DNA from 2 places in the Gordonia alkaliphila genome. Region 2 is predicted to be linked to the other one. Evidence: riboswitches for the same ligand, from Rfam matches in the RefSeq annotation. Region 2 holds a riboswitch; the other holds the start of a gene.
What was found. A riboswitch is a leader RNA that binds a small molecule or an ion and turns the genes downstream of it on or off. The one in region 2 is predicted to bind S-adenosylmethionine.
Positions count from the first base shown of each region.

Region 1: another riboswitch for S-adenosylmethionine. It lies ahead of ABD989_RS00270 (aminotransferase class V-fold PLP-dependent enzyme); the one in region 2 lies ahead of ABD989_RS09515 (bifunctional o-acetylhomoserine/o-acetylserine sulfhydrylase).

Region 1 covers NZ_BAABIE010000001.1:52,889-61,473, forward strand. The annotation lists gene ABD989_RS00245 (FAD-dependent oxidoreductase) at 1-848, opposite strand, end outside; gene ABD989_RS00250 (Rv0361 family membrane protein) at 1,059-1,586, shown strand; gene ABD989_RS00255 (rhodanese-like domain-containing protein) at 1,583-1,996, shown strand; gene ABD989_RS00260 (O-succinylhomoserine sulfhydrylase) at 2,011-3,210, shown strand; gene ABD989_RS00265 (isochorismate synthase) at 3,235-4,320, opposite strand; SAM riboswitch class IV at 4,448-4,562, shown strand; gene ABD989_RS00270 (aminotransferase class V-fold PLP-dependent enzyme) at 4,579-5,829, shown strand; gene ABD989_RS00275 (inorganic diphosphatase) at 5,947-6,426, opposite strand; gene dacB (D-alanyl-D-alanine carboxypeptidase/D-alanyl-D-alanine endopeptidase) at 6,546-7,934, shown strand; gene ABD989_RS00285 (zinc-dependent metalloprotease) at 8,029-8,585, shown strand, end outside.
Region 2 covers NZ_BAABIE010000007.1:172,797-181,381, reverse strand. The annotation lists gene ABD989_RS09535 (SDR family oxidoreductase) at 1-1,338, opposite strand, end outside; gene ABD989_RS09530 (SRPBCC family protein) at 1,256-1,687, opposite strand; gene ABD989_RS09525 (SDR family NAD(P)-dependent oxidoreductase) at 1,749-2,711, opposite strand; gene metX (homoserine O-acetyltransferase MetX) at 2,888-4,054, opposite strand; gene ABD989_RS09515 (bifunctional o-acetylhomoserine/o-acetylserine sulfhydrylase) at 4,098-5,399, opposite strand; SAM riboswitch class IV at 5,461-5,573, opposite strand; gene ABD989_RS09510 (cutinase family protein) at 5,794-7,356, shown strand; gene ABD989_RS09505 (exodeoxyribonuclease III) at 7,400-8,233, shown strand; gene trpS (tryptophan--tRNA ligase) at 8,256-8,585, shown strand, end outside.

The sequences.
Region 1 (8,585 bases), on a different contig from region 2:
AGGATCTCCACCGGGCTCTCGAAGAAGTGCAGGAAGAGCTTGTGGATCGCGCCCTGCTTGGGCTCGTGGATGGCGTAGTTCTCGATGATCGTCGCCACCTGGTCGGTGATCTTGGAGGCGCGACGGGCCACGGCGGAACCCTCGTCGTACTCGATGTCCTCCGGGTTCACCACCACCTCGATGTTCGGCGAGTGGTCGAGCTCCTTGAGCTCGAGCGGCGTGAACTTCGCCTGGGCGGGGCCGCGTCGACCGAAGACGTGCACCTCGACGGCCTTGTTGGCCTTCAAGCCCTGGTAGACGTTGTCCGGGATCTCGGTGGGGAGCAGTTCGTCGCCGGTCTTGGCGAGCACGCGGGCCACGTCGAGCGCGACGTTGCCGACACCGATCACGGCGACCTTCTCCGCTTCCAGCGGCCATTCGCGCGGGAAGTCCGGGTGGCCGTCGTACCAGGCGACGAACTCGGCGGCGCCGTAGCTGCCGTCCAGGTCGACGCCCGGGATCTTGAGTTCCCGGTCGTCGGTCGCCCCGGTGGAGAAGACGATCGCGTCGTAGTGGGTCTTCAGATCGGCCAGCGTGATGTCGGTGCCGTAGTCGATGTTGCCGAGCAGGCGAACCTGCGGCTTGTCGAGCACCTTGTGCAGCGCGGTGATGATGCCCTTGATGCGGGGATGGTCGGGCGCGACGCCGTATCGGATCAGGCCGAACGGGGCCGGCATGCGCTCGTACAGGTCGATGCTGACCCCGCGGGCGGCGGCCGTGTCCGACTTCATCAGCGCGTCGGCACAGTAGATCCCGGCGGGGCCGGCTCCGACGATCGCTACGCGCAGCGGGCGGCTGTTCTCACTCATTGGTCAGTCGCTTCCTCAGCTGAAAGAACGTGTGGTACTTCCACGGTATGCGCTGGTGAGTCAGCACCAAAATTTCCACTGAGGCTGCCCTCACTAATACCGAAACTGCGGCAAACCCTTGACTCGGGAGGCGATGATCGGCTAATGGCGCGTCCCGTGCCGGAGACCGGGGCGGGTCCGGAACGGGGCGGGCCGATAGAATCGGCCCTCATGAGCGACCAGAGCCCCGGCGGCGCCGACTATCCGAACTCCAAGCGCACCCCGGACGGCTACCCCGAAGCCATGGCCGAGGAGTTCGGTTCGGACGATCCGGGACGCAGTCGCTGGCCCTTCATGGTGGCCCTCGGTTTCGTGGTGCTCCTGATCGCCGTGATCGCCGGGGTGGCGCTGATCGACCCGCCCGCGGAGCGGCTCAGTGATTCGGCGCAGGTGCAGCACACGGTGAACGACGCGTTCACCGCGCGCAACTCGCTGAACTACGAGCAGTACCGCGATGCCCACTGCGAGGCCGATCGGCAGGCCGCCGACTTCCCGACCGATGCGGAGTTCGCCGATGAGAACCGCAAGGCGCGGGACGAGCACGGCCAGATCGTGATCCCGGACATGGCGGTGGAGATGCAGGGCGACGTGGCCGCGGTCCAGGTGAACTGGCACCGCGAGGACACGCCCGACGAGAAGCAGACGACCGACCTGACGGTGATCCGCCAGGGCGACGAATGGAAGGTGTGCAACGCATGAGCTACGCCGGTGACGTGACCCCGCAGGAAGCCTGGGAGCGCCTGCAGAACAACCCGAAAGCCGTCCTGGTGGACTGCCGCACCGAAGCCGAATGGTCCTTCGTCGGGGTTCCGGACCTGAGCGGAATCGGCAAGCAGGCCGTCCTCATCGAATGGATCGGTTTCCCGGGTGGGACGCCGAACACCCGCTTCGTGGAGCAGCTGCGGGCGGCCGGCGTGGCCGACGACGCCGAACTGCTGCTGCTGTGCCGCTCGGGCGCCCGCTCGATCAGCGCCGCCGAGGCCGCCACCGCGGACGGAATCGCGGGGGCGTACAACATTCTGGACGGGTTCGAAGGCGCGCTGGACGAAGCCGGCCACCGTGGATCCACCGGTTGGCGCGCTGTCGGCCTGCCCTGGCGTCAGCAGTAGAAAAGGGGACATTGATGAGCCGTGACCTGCCTGAATGGGTATCGCCCGAAACCGTGGCGGTCCGCGGGGGAACCATGCGGTCGGGGTTCTTCGAGACCTCGGAGGCGCTCTTCCTCAACAGCGGCTACGTCTACGACTCGGCCGCGGCCGCCGAACGCGCCTTCACCGGTGAGGACAAGCGGTTCGTCTACTCGCGGTACGGCAACCCGACGGTGGAGATGTTCACCGAGCGGCTCCGGCAGATCGAGGGGACCGAAGCGGGCTTCGCGACCGCCAGCGGCATGGCGGCGGTCTTCGTGGCGCTCGGCGCGCTGCTGAAGAAGGGCAGCCGCCTGGTGGCCGCCCGCAGTCTGTTCGGCTCGTGCTTCGTGGTGTGCAACGAGATCCTCCCGTCGTGGGGCGTGGAGACCGTCTTCGTCGACGGCGAAGACCTCGCGCAGTGGGAGCAGGCGCTCTCGGTGCCGACCGACGCGGTGTTCTTCGAGACGCCGTCGAACCCGATGCAGACCCTGGTGGACGTCCGCGCCGTGGCCGACCTGGCGCACGCCGCCGGTGCGCAGGTGGTCCTCGACAACGTCTTCGCGACGCCGCTGCTGCAGCGCGGCCCGGAGATGGGCGCCGACGTGATCGTGTACTCGGGCACCAAGCACATCGACGGGCAGGGCCGCGTGATGGGCGGCGCGGTGCTCGGTACCAGCGAATTCATCGACGGCCCGGTGCGCGCGCTGATGCGGCACACCGGTCCGGCGCTGAGCCCGTTCAACGCCTGGGTGATGCTCAAGGGCCTGGAGACCATGAAGCTGCGGCTGGACCAGTCGGTCGCCAGTGCGCTGGCGATCGCCGAGTTCCTCGACGTCGATCCGCGCGTGGCCACCACGCTGTACCCGTTCCTGCCGTCGCACCCGCAGTACGAGCTGGCGCGGTCGCAGATGTCCGGCGGCGGCACCGTGATCACGTTCGAATTGGCCGAGCGGCCCGGGAAGTCGGCGAAGGAACGTGCCTTCGAGGTGCTCGACGGCCTGGCGATCATCGACATCTCCAACAACCTCGGCGACGCGAAGAGCCTGATCACCCACCCGGCGACCACCACGCACCGCGCGATGGGGCCGGACGGTCGTGCGGCCATCGGCCTCACCGACGCCATGGTGCGCCTGTCGGTGGGCCTGGAGAACGTCGACGACCTGATCCGCGACCTGGATCAGGCGCTCGGGTAGGTCCGCCGCCGCGGCGGCCCGCGCCTAAGCGATCGGGTCGAGCCCCAGGGCTCGGCGCGCGGTGCGGAACTTGGCCGTCGTCTCGGCCACCTCCGCGTCCGGATCGGAGTCGGCGACGATGCCGCCGCCCGCCCAGGCGCGGACCGTGCGGTGGTCGGCACCGAGCTCCAGGCAGCGGATGGACACCAGCCATTCTCCGTCGCCCGCGGCATCGCACCAGCCGACCGTGCCCGCGTAGAACTCGCGGGGACCTTCGAGTTCGGTGATCAGCGCGGTCGCCGCGTCGGTCGGGGTGCCGCCCACCGCCGGCGTGGGGCTCAGCAGCGCAGCCAGATCCAGTGCGGTGACCGTGTCGTCGGCCAGCCGGCCGCGGATCGGCGTGGCCAGGTGCCACATCTCGCCCGTCGACATCAGGACCGGACGGGCGGGCACGTCGACTTCCACGCAGAGCGGGGCCAGTCGGGTGCGCAGATCGGCGACCACGAAGGCGTGCTCGGCGAGGTCCTTGCTCGACTGCAGAAGCTGCTGTGCCGCGGCCTGGTCGGCGACCGGGTCGGCCTGACGGGGCGCGGATCCGGCGTACGGGTGGCACGTGACGGTGCGGCCTGCGCGGCGGACCAGGAGTTCCGGGCTCGCGCCGAGCAGCCACTGTCCGGCGTGGCCGGGGGCGGCGTCGAGGGTGGCGCCGAAGATCGCCGCGCCGGGCCCGATGTGGGCGAAGGCGGCCAGCAGATCGGTGGGCGCGACGGCCGACTCCAGCGTCCACTCCGCTTGTCGGGCCAACACCACCTTCGCCACGGTGCCCGCGTCGATGGCGGCCAGTGCTGCGCGCACCCGCGCGGCGTGCTCGGCCGCGGGGGTGAGGGTTTCGGCGAGGAGGCGCGCGGGTCGGGGCGGATGCGCCCGCAGCGGCGCCGAGTGGGACCATCGTTCGGGAACGGTGAGAGCGGCCGCGGCGGCCGTGTCGAAACCGAGGGCACCGGTCACCACGGGGGCGGATCCGGCGGCCAACGCGGCCCGCGCCGGGGCCACCGCGTCGAAGCCGGCGGTGACGCCCTCACCGCGACAACCGTGCCCGTCGCGGGCGAGGACGAAACTGGGCTGCGGCACGGGTCCACGCTACTGCCCGCCGGTCCGCGACCTGCGTCACAGTCGCGAAAGGGCAGGTCAGGCTAGTTAAACTCACCGCGCTCCTAACCGTCGCGGGAGCGTCGCCGATTCGGCACAGTAGTCAGCGGGTCACGAGTATCAGCGTCTAAGCCCGGGCTGGCTGATCGGCAACCCTCCACCGCGGTGGGGTGCTCCCGGTGACGACCCGGCTGTCGGCCGACTGGTCGCGGCAAGCGCGGATTCGCTAGGAGCTTTGTCATGACCGCTGTGCTGGACGCCCCCGCCTACCTCACCGATTCGTTCGCCGGAGCCGGCGTCACCGCGCTGGCCGAAGTGGTCGGTGCCGAGCAGACCGTGCCCACCGTCGACGGGACCGCCGTCCGGTACGCCAACTTCGACTACGCGGCCAGCGCCCCGGCGTTGACCGAGGTCGCCGCGGTCTTCACCGAGGCGCTCGGCCAGTACGCGAGCGTGCACCGCGGCGCCGGTCACCTGTCGCAGGTCACCACCGCCCGGTACGAGCAGGCCCGCGAAACGGTCCGCAGCTTCGTCGGCGGCCGTGCCGACGACACCGTGGTCTTCACGCGCAACACCACCGACGCGATCAACCTGGCCGCACATGCGGTGCCCGGCGACGTGGTGGTCCTGGACATCGAGCACCACGCCAACCTGCTGCCGTGGCAGCGGACCGGGCGGGCGCGTGTGGTGACCGCGCAGCCGACCTTCGCCGACACCCTGGCGGCGCTCGACGCGGAACTGTCTCGCAAGCCGGCCGCGCTGCTGGCGGTGACCGCGGCGTCGAACGTCACCGGTGAGGTGCTGCCGATCCGCACCCTCACCGCGCTGGCGCACCGCCACGGCGCACGCATTCTGATCGACGGGGCCCAGCTGGTGGCGCACCGGCCGGTGTCGTTGGCCAGCTACGGCGTCGACTACCTGGTCTTCTCCGGCCACAAGGTGTACGCGCCGTTCGGGGCCGGGGTGCTGATCGGCCGGTCGGACTGGCTCGACGACGCCGCGCCCTACCTGGCCGGCGGCGGTGCCACCGCGCACGTCGACCTGGACGCGGGTACCGACTGGCACACCGGTGCCGCCCGCCACGAGGCCGGCAGCCCCAACGTGCTGGGCGCGGTGGCGATCGCCGCGGCCGCCGACACCATCAAGAACCTCGGCTTCGAGCTGATCGGGTACCACGAACGCGACCTGCTCACCCGCCTCGACGAGGGCCTGGCCGCGCTCGACGCGGTGACACCGCTGCAGATCTTCGACGACGTCGAGGACCGCGTCGGTATCGCCGGCTTCGTCGTCGACGGCTTCGCCGCCCGCGAGGTGGCCGAATACCTGAGCAACCACCACGGCATCGGGGTGCGCGACGGCAAGTTCTGTGCGCACCCGCTGCTCACCCGCCTCGGCTACCCGGAGGGGGCGGTGCGCGTCAGTTTCGGCCTCGGCACCGGTTCCGAGGACGTCGATCGTCTGCTCGCCGCCTTGGCCGAGCTGACCGCCTGACGGCGATCGAGCGCTCGACCTTTGAGGGGTGGGTCGAGCGCTCGACGTGGGATCGACGGAAAAACGGCACCCGAACGCGCAGGCGTCCGGGTGCCGATTCGGCTTCAGTGAGTCAGATCAGGGCTGGTAGCGATCCACCGCGGCCTGCGCCACCTTGATGGCCTCGTCCTTGCCGACCCAGCCGCCGGGGGTGACTTCCTTGCCCGGCTCGAGGTCCTTGTAGTGCTCGAAGAAGTGCGCGATGGCGCCCAATTCGAAATCGTCGACGTCGCCGATGTCCTGGATGTGATCCCAGCGAGGATCGCCGGCCGGCACGGCGAGCAGCTTGTCGTCGCCGCCGGCCTCGTCGGTCATGGTGTACATGCCGACGATGCGGGAGCGGACGATCACGCCCGGGAACACCGATTCGGTGAGCAGCACCATCGCATCCAACGGATCGCCGTCCTCACCGAGGGTGTGGTCGATGTAGCCGTAATCGGCGGGGTAGCCCATCGAGGTGTAGAGGTACCGGTCGAGGTACACCTTCCCCGTCTCATGGTCGACCTCGTACTTGTTACGGGCGCCCTTGGGGATTTCTACGGTGACCTCGAACTCCATACGTTCTCACTCCTCTGGTCTGCGGGGGACGATCAGGGGTCAAGGATACTGTGGGAACAGTCAGGCCCACGCGGGCAGCCCAGAAGTTGTGGCGCGCGGGTAGCGAAGAGCCCGAAGGGATTCCTGTGGCGACGAAGATCGGCCGACGTCGGTGGCGGTCGGTATTGCTGACCGCACTGAGCGTCCTGCTGGTGGCGGCGCTCGCGGTCGGCGGCTTCCTCGCCTACAACTGGTACTACCTGCGGCCCGAGCCGGTGCCGGTCGGTACCCCCGCCCAGCCGGCCGCGGCGACCGTGGATCCGAGCATCCTGCCGGTGGATCCGTCGGCGCCCGCGCCCACCGCCCGCGGCGTGGCGGCGCAGCTGCGCGCCGGGCTCAAGGATCGTGACCTCGGCAAGCTCACCGGCATGGTCTCCGACCCGCTGACCGGCCAGACGCTGTGGACGCAGTCGCCCGACGAGCCGCGCACGCCGGCCTCCAACGCCAAGATCCTCACCGCGGCCGCGGCGCTGCTGCAGTTGGACCACGACGCCCGCCTCACCACGGAAGTGGTGGCCGGTGAGGACGGCCAGGTGATCCTGGTCGGCGCCGTCGATCCGACACTGTCCGGGCAGGCCGAAGGCTCGGACACCTACTACACCGATGCGCCGCGCATCGCCGACCTCGCCGCCCAGCTCCAGCGCTCCGGCATCGAGATCACGTCGGTCGCGGTGGCGCCCACCTCGGTCACCGGACCCGCGATGGAACGGACCTGGGACGACGCCGACATCGAAGGCGGCGACATCGCACCGATCACCTCGCTGATGATCGACGGCGCGCGCAAGGACCCGATGGACGAGTACTCGCCGCGGTCGGACACCGGCCCGCTCGACGCCGGGCGGGCCTTGGCGGATGCGCTCGGTCTGCCCGGTCCGGTCGCCGAGGCGGAACCGGCGTCGACGGCGAAGGTGCTGGCCTCGGTCCAGTCGGCGCCGCTGAGCGCCCGCGTCGGCGACATGATGCGGCTGAGCGACAACGTGCTCGCCGAGACCCTCGCCGTGGAGCTGTCGGTGGCGATGGGCGGCCCGCCGAGCATCGCCGGCGGAGCGGACGCCGTGGTGCAGGTGCTGCGGTCCAACGGATTCGACGTCGGCGGCGTGGTCCTGCGGGACGCCTCCGGGCTGTCGGCCGCGGACAAGGTGCCCGCCCGGCTGCTCGACGAGCTGGTGTCGGCGGCGGCCGGCGACAAGCAGCCGAAGCTGCGCCCGCTCCTGGACACCTTCCCGGTGGCCGCAGGCACCGGAACCCTGACCGATCGTTTCGATCCGAAGACCAACCCCGGTGCGGGCTGGGTGCGGGCCAAGACCGGCACCCTGACCGGAGTCAGTTCGCTGACCGGCATCGTGCAGACCGTGGACGGGCGGGTGCTGGCCTTCGCATTCATGTCCGGCGGCACCTCGCCGGCGGACGCGCGACCCGCACTGGACGCGCTGGCCGGCGCGCTCCGGGAGTGCGGTTGCCGTGGCTGACGCCGAGAGCCCGACCACCACAGACCTGCCGGACCCATCGACCCTGCCGGACCCATCGACCCTGCCGGACCCATCGACGAGGAGTGCTGACGCGGTGACTGAGACCCAGATCGAGGACGATGCTCCGGAAGCGGCGCAGGCACCCAACATCGACTGGGGCCTGGCCGCGTCGCTCGGCCGCAAGGTGGCCCGGCCCGGTCCGCGCGTCACGCGCTACACGATGGACCAGATCCACGCCGAGCTCGCCGACGCCTCGGTGCGCGCCGAAGCGCCGGTCCGCGAGGTGACCGGCCTGGCCGACGGACTGCAGGTCCCGACCGCGCGCATCCTCGACCGCGCCGGCTGGATCGACGCGGCGGCGCTGTCCATGCCGGCGATGTTCGGCGGCGAGTCGGCCGTCGGCGAGAACCCCGGACTGGTGCAGAACACGCTCGGCAAGGTGGCCGGAGCGCAGGCCGGCGGGTTGCTGGCCTTCCTCTCCGGCGCGATCCTCGGCCAATACGACCCGTTCTCGATCGACGACGAGACCGGCGAGGCCGGGCGGCTGCTGCTGGTGGCGCCCAACATCCTCGCCGCGGAACGACAGCTCCGCGCGGTGCCGTCGGACTTCCGCCTCTGGGTCTGCCTGCACGAGGTGACCCACCGTGTGCA
Region 2 (8,585 bases):
GAAGATGGCCCGCTGACGCAGCAGCGTCGTGCCGTCGGGGCGCGGTTCCAATTCCCACTGCAGCCACGCGCCGCCCGGGGTCCGCATCTCCGCGCGCAACCGCAGCAGCCGGGGCCGCTCGATGCGTTCGACCCGCCAGAAGTCCAGGGCCTCGCCGGTGTACAACACGTGCGGGTCGCGGCGCCCCCGCGCCAACCCCACCCCGCCGGTGAGCCGGTCCAGCCAGCCCCGCACCGTCCACGCCAGCGGGAACGAGTACCACCCGTGTTCGCCACCGATGCCCTCGACCACCTGCCACACTCGCTCGATCGGGGCGTCGCAGACCAGGGAGCGGTCGTCGGTGTGCACCACGTCGCCGGCCCAGGACGGGTCCGACGGCAGGGGATCGGCCGGAGCGGCGGTCGGTGAGGCGTTGGCCCACGTGGTCTCCACCTCGCCGTTCTCGATGCGCGCCAGCGCCAGCGCCACGGCTTCCCGGTAGCCGGTGGTACCGCCCTCCGGCGGAGAGATGACGTCGTCGATGTCGTGTTCGGTGACGATGGCCTCGGTGCGCAGGGACTCGATCAGGGCCCGCCCCAGCGACGGCGGTATCGGCGTCACCAACCCGATCCACAGCCCGGCCAGCGTCGGCGTCAGGACCGGGAGCACCAGGATCCGGCGGCGGAGCAGCCCCGCCACGTCGGCGTACACCTGCAGCATCTCGCCGTACCGCAGCACATCGGGCCCGCCGATGTCGAAAGTCCGACTGCGCGGCAGCGGCGCCGTGGCCGCCGCCACCAGATAGTGGAGTACGTCGCGGATCGCGATCGGCTGGATGCGGTTATTCACCCACCGCGGAGTGGTCATCACCGGCAGACGGTCGGCCAAGTGACGGATCATCTCGAACGACGCCGACCCCGAACCGATCACCACGCCGGCCTGCAACACCAGGGCGGGTATCCCGGAATCGATCAGGATCTGGCCCACCTGCTGCCGCGACCTCAGGTGCGTCGACAGATGCCCGGTGGCCGGGTGCAGGCCGCCGAGGTAGACGATGCGGCCGACCCCGGCTCGCCGCGCGGCGGCCGCCAGGTTCTTAGCGCCGCGCTGTTCCGCGTCGGCGAAGTCGCCGCCGCCGGCCATCGAGTGGACCAGGTAGTAGACCACATCGACGTCCCGGCAAGCGGCCTCGAGGGAGGCCGGGTCGTTCAGGTCCCCGCGCATCACCTCCACGTCCGCGGCCCACGGCACATCGCGAGGTGGGTGGGTCGACAGGTCAGAGGCGGGCCAGTTCGCGACCCATGCTGTGCGCCCCCTTGTCGAGCAGGCGGCGCACGCCCAGTCGCAGCAGCGGCTCAGCCCAGCGCAGGCTGCCCTGGAAGTCGAACTGGACGCGGTAGGTCACCAGCGAGCCGCCCCCGTGCGGGGACACCGTGATGGTGTCGTGGGCGATCAGGGCGTGATTCTCGCCCCGAAGCCGGATCGAGGTGCCGGGGACCAGGTCGATCACCTCGTAGGTCACGTCGCTGGTGCGCCCCAGGAATTCCGAGGTGTTGGCATAGCGGGTACCCACCCCGCCGTCACCTTCGACGCGGACCGTGCGGACGGTGCCGGGGTCCCACTGTTCGGTGGTGCGGAAGTCGGCGAGGTAATCGAAGACCGCTGCCGGCGGTGCCATGGTGGTCACTTCACGCTGCATGTCGATCATGGGAGAGTCCTTTCGGTCGGCCGATTCTCGGCATCGATGACGGTGGTGTCGGTGCGTCGGCCTACCGGGCGAGCCCGGCGGCGACGGCGCAATGTCGCCACACTCGGTGCAGTGCGGCGTCGTCGTATCGGGTGCCGCGCCGGTAGTGACTGGGGCGCGGGCGGCGGTCGTGCCAGAACAGGCCCGACGGGGGAGTTGGCTCGGTAGCCGACAGCCAGACAGCGGTGTCGGCGGCCTGCTCGGCGGTGCGCAGCAGCGGCCGGGTCAGACGCCGGAAGCCGGGCAGTGCGTCGGCCAGGCCGGGGGTGTCGGCCCACCCGGGATGCATGGCCGCGACCGTCACGCCGCTGCTAGCCCAACGCTGGGCCAGCAGCGGGGTGAGCGCCACCTGGATGCGTTTGCTGCGCGCGTAGGCGGCGGCGCCCCGGTACTCGCCCGAGCGGTACTCCACGTCGCCGTCGGGCAGCGGCTGGGCGTACATGCCGCCCGACGACATCAGCACCACCCTCGGATCCGGGGACGCGGCCAGCGCGGGAAGCAGCAGTTCGGTGAGCAGGATCGGGCCCAGCACATGAGTGGTCAACGACAGTTCGTGCCCGTCCGGGCCCTCGGTGCGCTCCGCGGGGAGCACCCCGGCGTTGTGGATGACCAGGTCCAGCCGGACGTGCCGGTCGATCAAAGAGTCGGCGAACCGGCGCACCGCGGCGAGATCGGCGACGTCGCACTGCTCCACCACCAGGTCCGCGTCCGGCAGTTGCGCCAGTACATCCCGGCGGGCCGCCTCGCCGCGTTCGTGGTCGCGGACCGTCATCAGCACGGTCGCGCCCAACTCCGCCAGACCCGCGGCGATCGCCTTGCCGATGCCCGAATTGGCGCCGGTGACCAGGGCGGTGCGACCGAGAAGGGCACCGGGAGCCGGATCGTCGTCTGGCCAACAGCGTCGGCGGGCGGCGAAGCCGAACCGGGAGTAGCCCGGTGCGACCGTGCGGTCCAGCACCGCGTCGAAGGCGGCGGCGGCCGTCATCGGGTCGACGCCTCACGTGCGGGCCATGCGTCGGCATCTGCCATGGGGGTGCTCCGTTCGTCGACAGGACGGGTACCCCAGGGATTCGGTGCTGACACCGCGCCGGATGGGTCGCGGCAGCCGCGGCGTCCGGCGGGAACCGGAACGCCCGGCCGGACAGGCCTGGCCGGGAGCGGTCAGGCGCGGGTGTCGTCGCGCCGGCGCCGCGCCAGTTCCAGGGTGCGAGCCAGCAACTCGCCGACCGGCTCGCGTTCGGTGAGGAAGCCGTCGTGGCCAGCGCTGGAGTGCACCACCTGCAGGCCGTCGACGCAGTTGCCCAGCTCCGCGGCGAGCTCGGCCTGCTGGTAGAGCGGGTACAGCCGGTCGGAGTCGATGCCGACGACGATGGTCGGCACCGGGCAGGCGTTGAGCGCGGCGGTCACTCCGCCGCGGCCACGTCCGACATCGTGGCTGTTGAGCACGTCGGTGAGGGCCACATAGCTGCCCGGATCGAAGCGCTGCTTCAGCTTGTCGGCCTGATGCTCCAGGTAGCTGGCGATGGCGTAGCGGCCTTCGAGCAGCGGCTCCTCGTCGCCCTGCGGCTTGTTCTCGAACCGCTCGTCGAGTTCACCGTCGCTGCGGTAGCAGAGGTGCGCGATCCGGCGGGCGATGCCCATGCCGGTCATCGGTGCGCGGCCGGTGCCGTAGTAGTCGCCGCCCTGCCAGTCGGGGTCGGCGGTGATGGCGGCGATCTGCGTGGTCTGGGTGCCGATCTGGTCGGCGGAGGCGCGGGCGCCCACTGCGAGGACCAGGCCGGAGTCGCACCGCTCGGGATGGGTGACGAGCCATTCCAGGGCGCGCGCTCCGCCCATGGAGCCGCCGGTGACCGCGGCGAACCGCGTGATGCCCAACGACTCGAAGGCCTTGGCTTCGGCGGCGACGAGGTCACGCACCGTCAGGCGCGGGAAACGGGCGCCCCACGGCTTGCCGTCCGGCGCGATGCTGCCCGGACCGGTGGACCCGAAGCAGCCGCCGATCGCATTCGGTGCGACGACGCACCATTCGTCGGTGTCGACCACGAGACCCGGGCCCACGAGACCGTCCCACCAGCCGACCATCGAGAAGCGGTCGTCGGGCGGGCCGGTCACGTGGGAATTACCGGTCAGGGCGTGCAGCGCGAGGATGATGTTGTCCCGCCGAGCGTTGGGGGTGCCCCACCGCTGGAAGTTGACCGTCACATCCTCGAGCCGCCGCCCCGACTCCAACGCGAGGTCGCCGATCGAGACGTCGATCGACGCCCCGTCCGGACCACTGGTCCAGTCGGGGTCGCTGATCGTCGCTGTCGCGTCGATACTCACCGACACTGTTCAGATTCCGTCCGACGGGCGATTCACGGTTACTTCGGTCCTAGCCCTTCGCGGCTGCGAAGCCCTTGTCGAGATCGGCGAGGATGTCGTCGATGTTCTCGATGCCGACAGCGAGGCGGATCAGGCCCGGGCTGATGCCGGCGGCGGCGAGCTCGTCGTCGCTCAGCTGGCTGTGCGTGGTGGTGGCGGGCTGGATCACCAGGGAGCGGACGTCACCGATGTTGGCGACGTGGCTGTGCAGTTCCAGCGAGTCGACGAACTTGCGGCCCGGCTCCTTGCCGCCGACGATCTCGAAGCCGAGCACCGCGCCCTGGCCCTTCGGCATGAGCTTCTGGCCGAGCTCGTAGTACGGCGACGACTCCAGGCCGGCGTAGGTGACCGACTCGACCTGCGGGTGCGCCTCCAGGTAGGCGGCCACCTTCTGCGCGTTGGCGACGTGGCGCTCCACGCGCAGGCTCAGGGTCTCGATGCCCTGGGACAGCAGGAAGGCGTTGAACGGCGAGATGGCCGAACCGGTGTCGCGCAGCAGCTGCACGCGCGCCTTGAGGGCATAGGCCGGGGCGCCGAGGTCGGCGTAGACCACGCCGCCGTAGCTGGGGTCGGGCTGGGTGAAGCCGGGGAAGAGGCTCTCACCGTCGCGCTCGACGCGCCAGTCGAAGGTGCCGCCGTCGATGATGACGCCGCCGATGGAGGTGCCGTGGCCGCCGATGTACTTGGTAGCCGAGTGCACGACGATGTCGGCGCCGTGGTCCAACGGGTTGAACAGGTACGGCGTGGCGACGGTGTTGTCGACGATGAACGGCAGCCCGGCCTCGTGGGCCACCTTGCCGATCGCCTCGACGTCGAGGATCTGGTTGTGCGGGTTGGCGATCGACTCACCGAAGACGGCGCGGGTGTTCGGCTGGATCGCGGCGCGCCACGACTCCGGATCGTCCGGGTTCTCGACGAACGACACCTGGATACCGAACTTCGGCAGGGTGTGCGCGAACAGGTTGTAGGTGCCGCCGTAGATACGGGGGCTGGAGACGACGTGGCCGCCGTTCTCCACGATGTTCTGGATCGCATAGGTGGTGGCGGCCTGGCCCGAGGCCAGCAGCAGCGCGGCGACGCCGCCGCCGAGGGCGGCCAGACGCTGCTCCACCGCGTCCTGCGTCGGGTTCATGATGCGCGTGTAGATGTTGCCCGGCTCGGCCAGGGCGAACAGGTTCGCGGCGTGGTCGGTGTCGTCGAAGACGAACGAGGTGGTCTGGAAGATCGGCAAGGCCCGTGCCTTGGTGTCGCCGACGGTCTGGCCGGCGTGCACCTGAAGGGTCTCGAAGCTCCACTGGTTGGCGTCAGACATAGACGTCAGATCACTTTCTATCGGTCGGCCGGGCACTGCCCGGTGAGGGGTCCGCCCCTCGGACCCGCGCTTGTCGTCACGTCGAGTGACGACCAGGTCATCACCCGGAGCACCCCACCGCGGTTGGAGGGTTGCCGTTCAGCGAGCCGGGGCTTGGCGCTGACACTCATGACCTGCGCCTCAGGATATAGCACCACCGACGCGAGCCGGTAACACCAGGGAGGGGCGTGAACTTAACTCTTCGCAGGTCGCGGCACTGTGGTACGAGCGGCGCGCAGGTGACCGCCGTCCGGGGCATTCCTCCGAACGGAGGATAGCCGTCGGACCGGCGGTGACGGACGCTGGAGGCGAGGAGCGTTCGGCTCCATTTCCGCTGGGCAGGGGGCGATCCATCATGAACGCACGACCGATGCGGTCGCTGACGCGACGCGGCACCGCGGTAGTCGCTGCGGTCGCGGTTCTGGGCGCCGGAGCGCTGCCCGCGGTGGCCGGAGCCGACCCGGTCGACTGCGGCGGCGGGGCGTTGATCGCCGTCGCCGGTACCAACGATGTGGGCGCCAACCATCTCATCGGGGTGAAACAGCGGTACACCGGCAAGATGGCCAACGGGACCGTGAATCCCCACAGCCCGTACCGGGGTGACAACGCCTACCGCGTGATCGCGCCGACCTATCCCACCGAGCTGTGGCCGGTCGGCACCGTCGCCTACGACGACGACGTGCGGCGCGGCACCGTGGCCACCGCCCAGGCGATCGCGGAGTACCAGGCCGAATGCCCGGGTAAACCGGTCGTCGTGGCCGGCTACTCGCAGGGCGCGCGTGTGGCGGGCGATGTGCTCAACGCGGTCGGGACGTCGACCTCCACCAAGACCGTCGACGGCGTGACGTACCGCGAAGTGGTCGGCCCGGACGGCGAGTCGTACTGGATCAGCGCCGACGGCCTGACCGGGGAGCTGTACTCCGATCCCCGGCGGGACGGGCCGGAGAGCGGACGCGGCATCGAGCAGACGCTGCTCGGCGTGCTCCCCGGACTCACGATGAGCGGCGCGCGCGCGGGTGGTTTCGGCGACGTCCCGGTGACCAGCTTCTGCGTCGAAGGGGATCCGATCTGCGATCTGCCCGACCCGCTGCACGATCCGATCGGAGCGATCGACGGCCTGGTCGGCTACTTCACCAAGCACGGCTACTACCCGTGGCGGATGTGGCGCCCAGTGACCGACAGCGGGACCTGGCAGTGTGCGGCCGACCCGGCCGTCGTGCAGGCCGGGGCCGGCGTCGGCTACGTGGAGTGCATGATCCCGGCCGGATCGGCGATCAGCGGAGTCCGCCGGGACGCGGTGAACCAGGTGCGCGCAGCCCTCGGTCTGCCGCCGCGCGACGTGATCGACGTCCTCAGCCTGCGGCCGAATCTGAACGGGATCTTCCCGCACGCCAACCTGTCCGACCTCCAGTGGTTGGTGACGCCGGTGTTCACGCTGCTGCCCGAACTGCCGAACCTGGGCTACGGCGGCTACCTGCCCAGCGTGCTCCTGTTCCAGGACCTGCTGAACGGCGTGCGCGATCTGAACCTGCCCGCGGTGTTGCAGAGCCTGCAGGGCATCGCGGGCAGCGTGGTGTCGATCGCGGCCATGCCGCTGCGGTTCGTGGAGCACTGGGTGGGTGAGGCGGTCGAGCTGGTGCGCGACGGAAGCTCGTCCACCACCGGCACCGAGACACTGCGGTTCGCCTCGGACGCGCCGACCGCGGCGTCGGAGGCGCCGACGCCGCTCATGGAGCCGGCCCCGGCGACGATCGATCCGCCTGTCGTGACGCCGCAGGTCGAAGCCCCGGCAGTCGAAGCCCCGGCAGTCGAAGCTCCGTCCGTCGAAACCCCGGCAGTGGAAGCACCAGGAGTGGAAGCGCCAGCAGGGGAAGTGCCGTCGGAGGACGAGGCTCCGCTCGACGAGATCACGGCGTGACCGCGCAGGGCGGCTAAGGTGCTGGGCTGTGAGCAGCGCATCGATGACCGTCGCCAGTGTCAACGTCAACGGTGTTCGGGCCGCCGTGAAGCAGCGGAACGAACACAACCTCGGCATGCTCCCGTGGCTCACCGCCGCCGCCCCGGACGTGGTGCTGCTGCAGGAGATCCGGGCGTCGGAGAAGATCGCGCGGACCGCGCTCGCCCCGGCCCTGGACGCGGGCTGGCACCTGGCGATGACCGAGTCGTCGGTCGCCGGCCGGTCGGGCGTGGGCGTGCTGTCGCGGACCGAGCCGACCGCGGTGCGGATCGGCTACGGCAGCGACGAGTTCGACACCCTCGGCCGCTACCTCGAGGCCGACTTCGGCACCGGCGCCGACGCGATCACCGTGGCCAGCGTCTACGTGCCGTCGGGGGCCGCGCGCACCGAGAACCCGAAGGACGTCGAGAAGCACGACGAGAAGGTGCGCTTCCTGGACTCCTTCGGCCCCTACCTGGACGACCTGCTCGCCGCCGGCGGCAACGTCGTCGTGGCCGGGGACTGGAACATCGCGCCGGACGAGCGGGACATCAAGAACTGGAAGGGCAACCTGAAGAACGCCGGCTTCCTCCCGCACGAGCGCGAGTGGGTCGCCAAGCGGATGGCCTCCGGCTGGGTCGACGTGGCCCGGGAGCACCACGGCGACGTCGCCGGTCCGTACGCGTGGTGGTCGTGGCGCGGCAAGGCCTTCGACAACGACGCCGGCTGGCGCATCGACTACCACCTCGCGAGCCCGACGCTGGCCGCCCGGACCGAGCAGGTGTGGGTGGATCGGGCGGACGCCTACGACTTGCGCTGGTCCGATCACGCACCGGTGACCGCCCGCTTCGCGCGCTGAACCGTTTGAAACAATGAGGGTCATGACCACTCCCACCCCGCGCCCGCGCCGCGTCCTGTCCGGAATCCAGCCGACCAGCGACTCGTTTCACCTCGGTAACTACCTGGGCGCGCTACGACAGTGGGTGGCGCTGCAGGACGACTTCGACGAGGCGTTCTACTTCATCCCGGACATGCACGCGATCACGATGCCGCAGGATCCCGCGCAGCTGCGCGAGCGGACCCTGCGCAGCGTGGCCCAGCTGCTGGCGATCGGTGTGGACCCGCAGCGGTCGACGATCTACGTCCAGTCGCAGATCCCGGAGATCGCGCAGCTGACCTGGGTGCTGCAGTGCCTCACCGGTTTCGGCGAG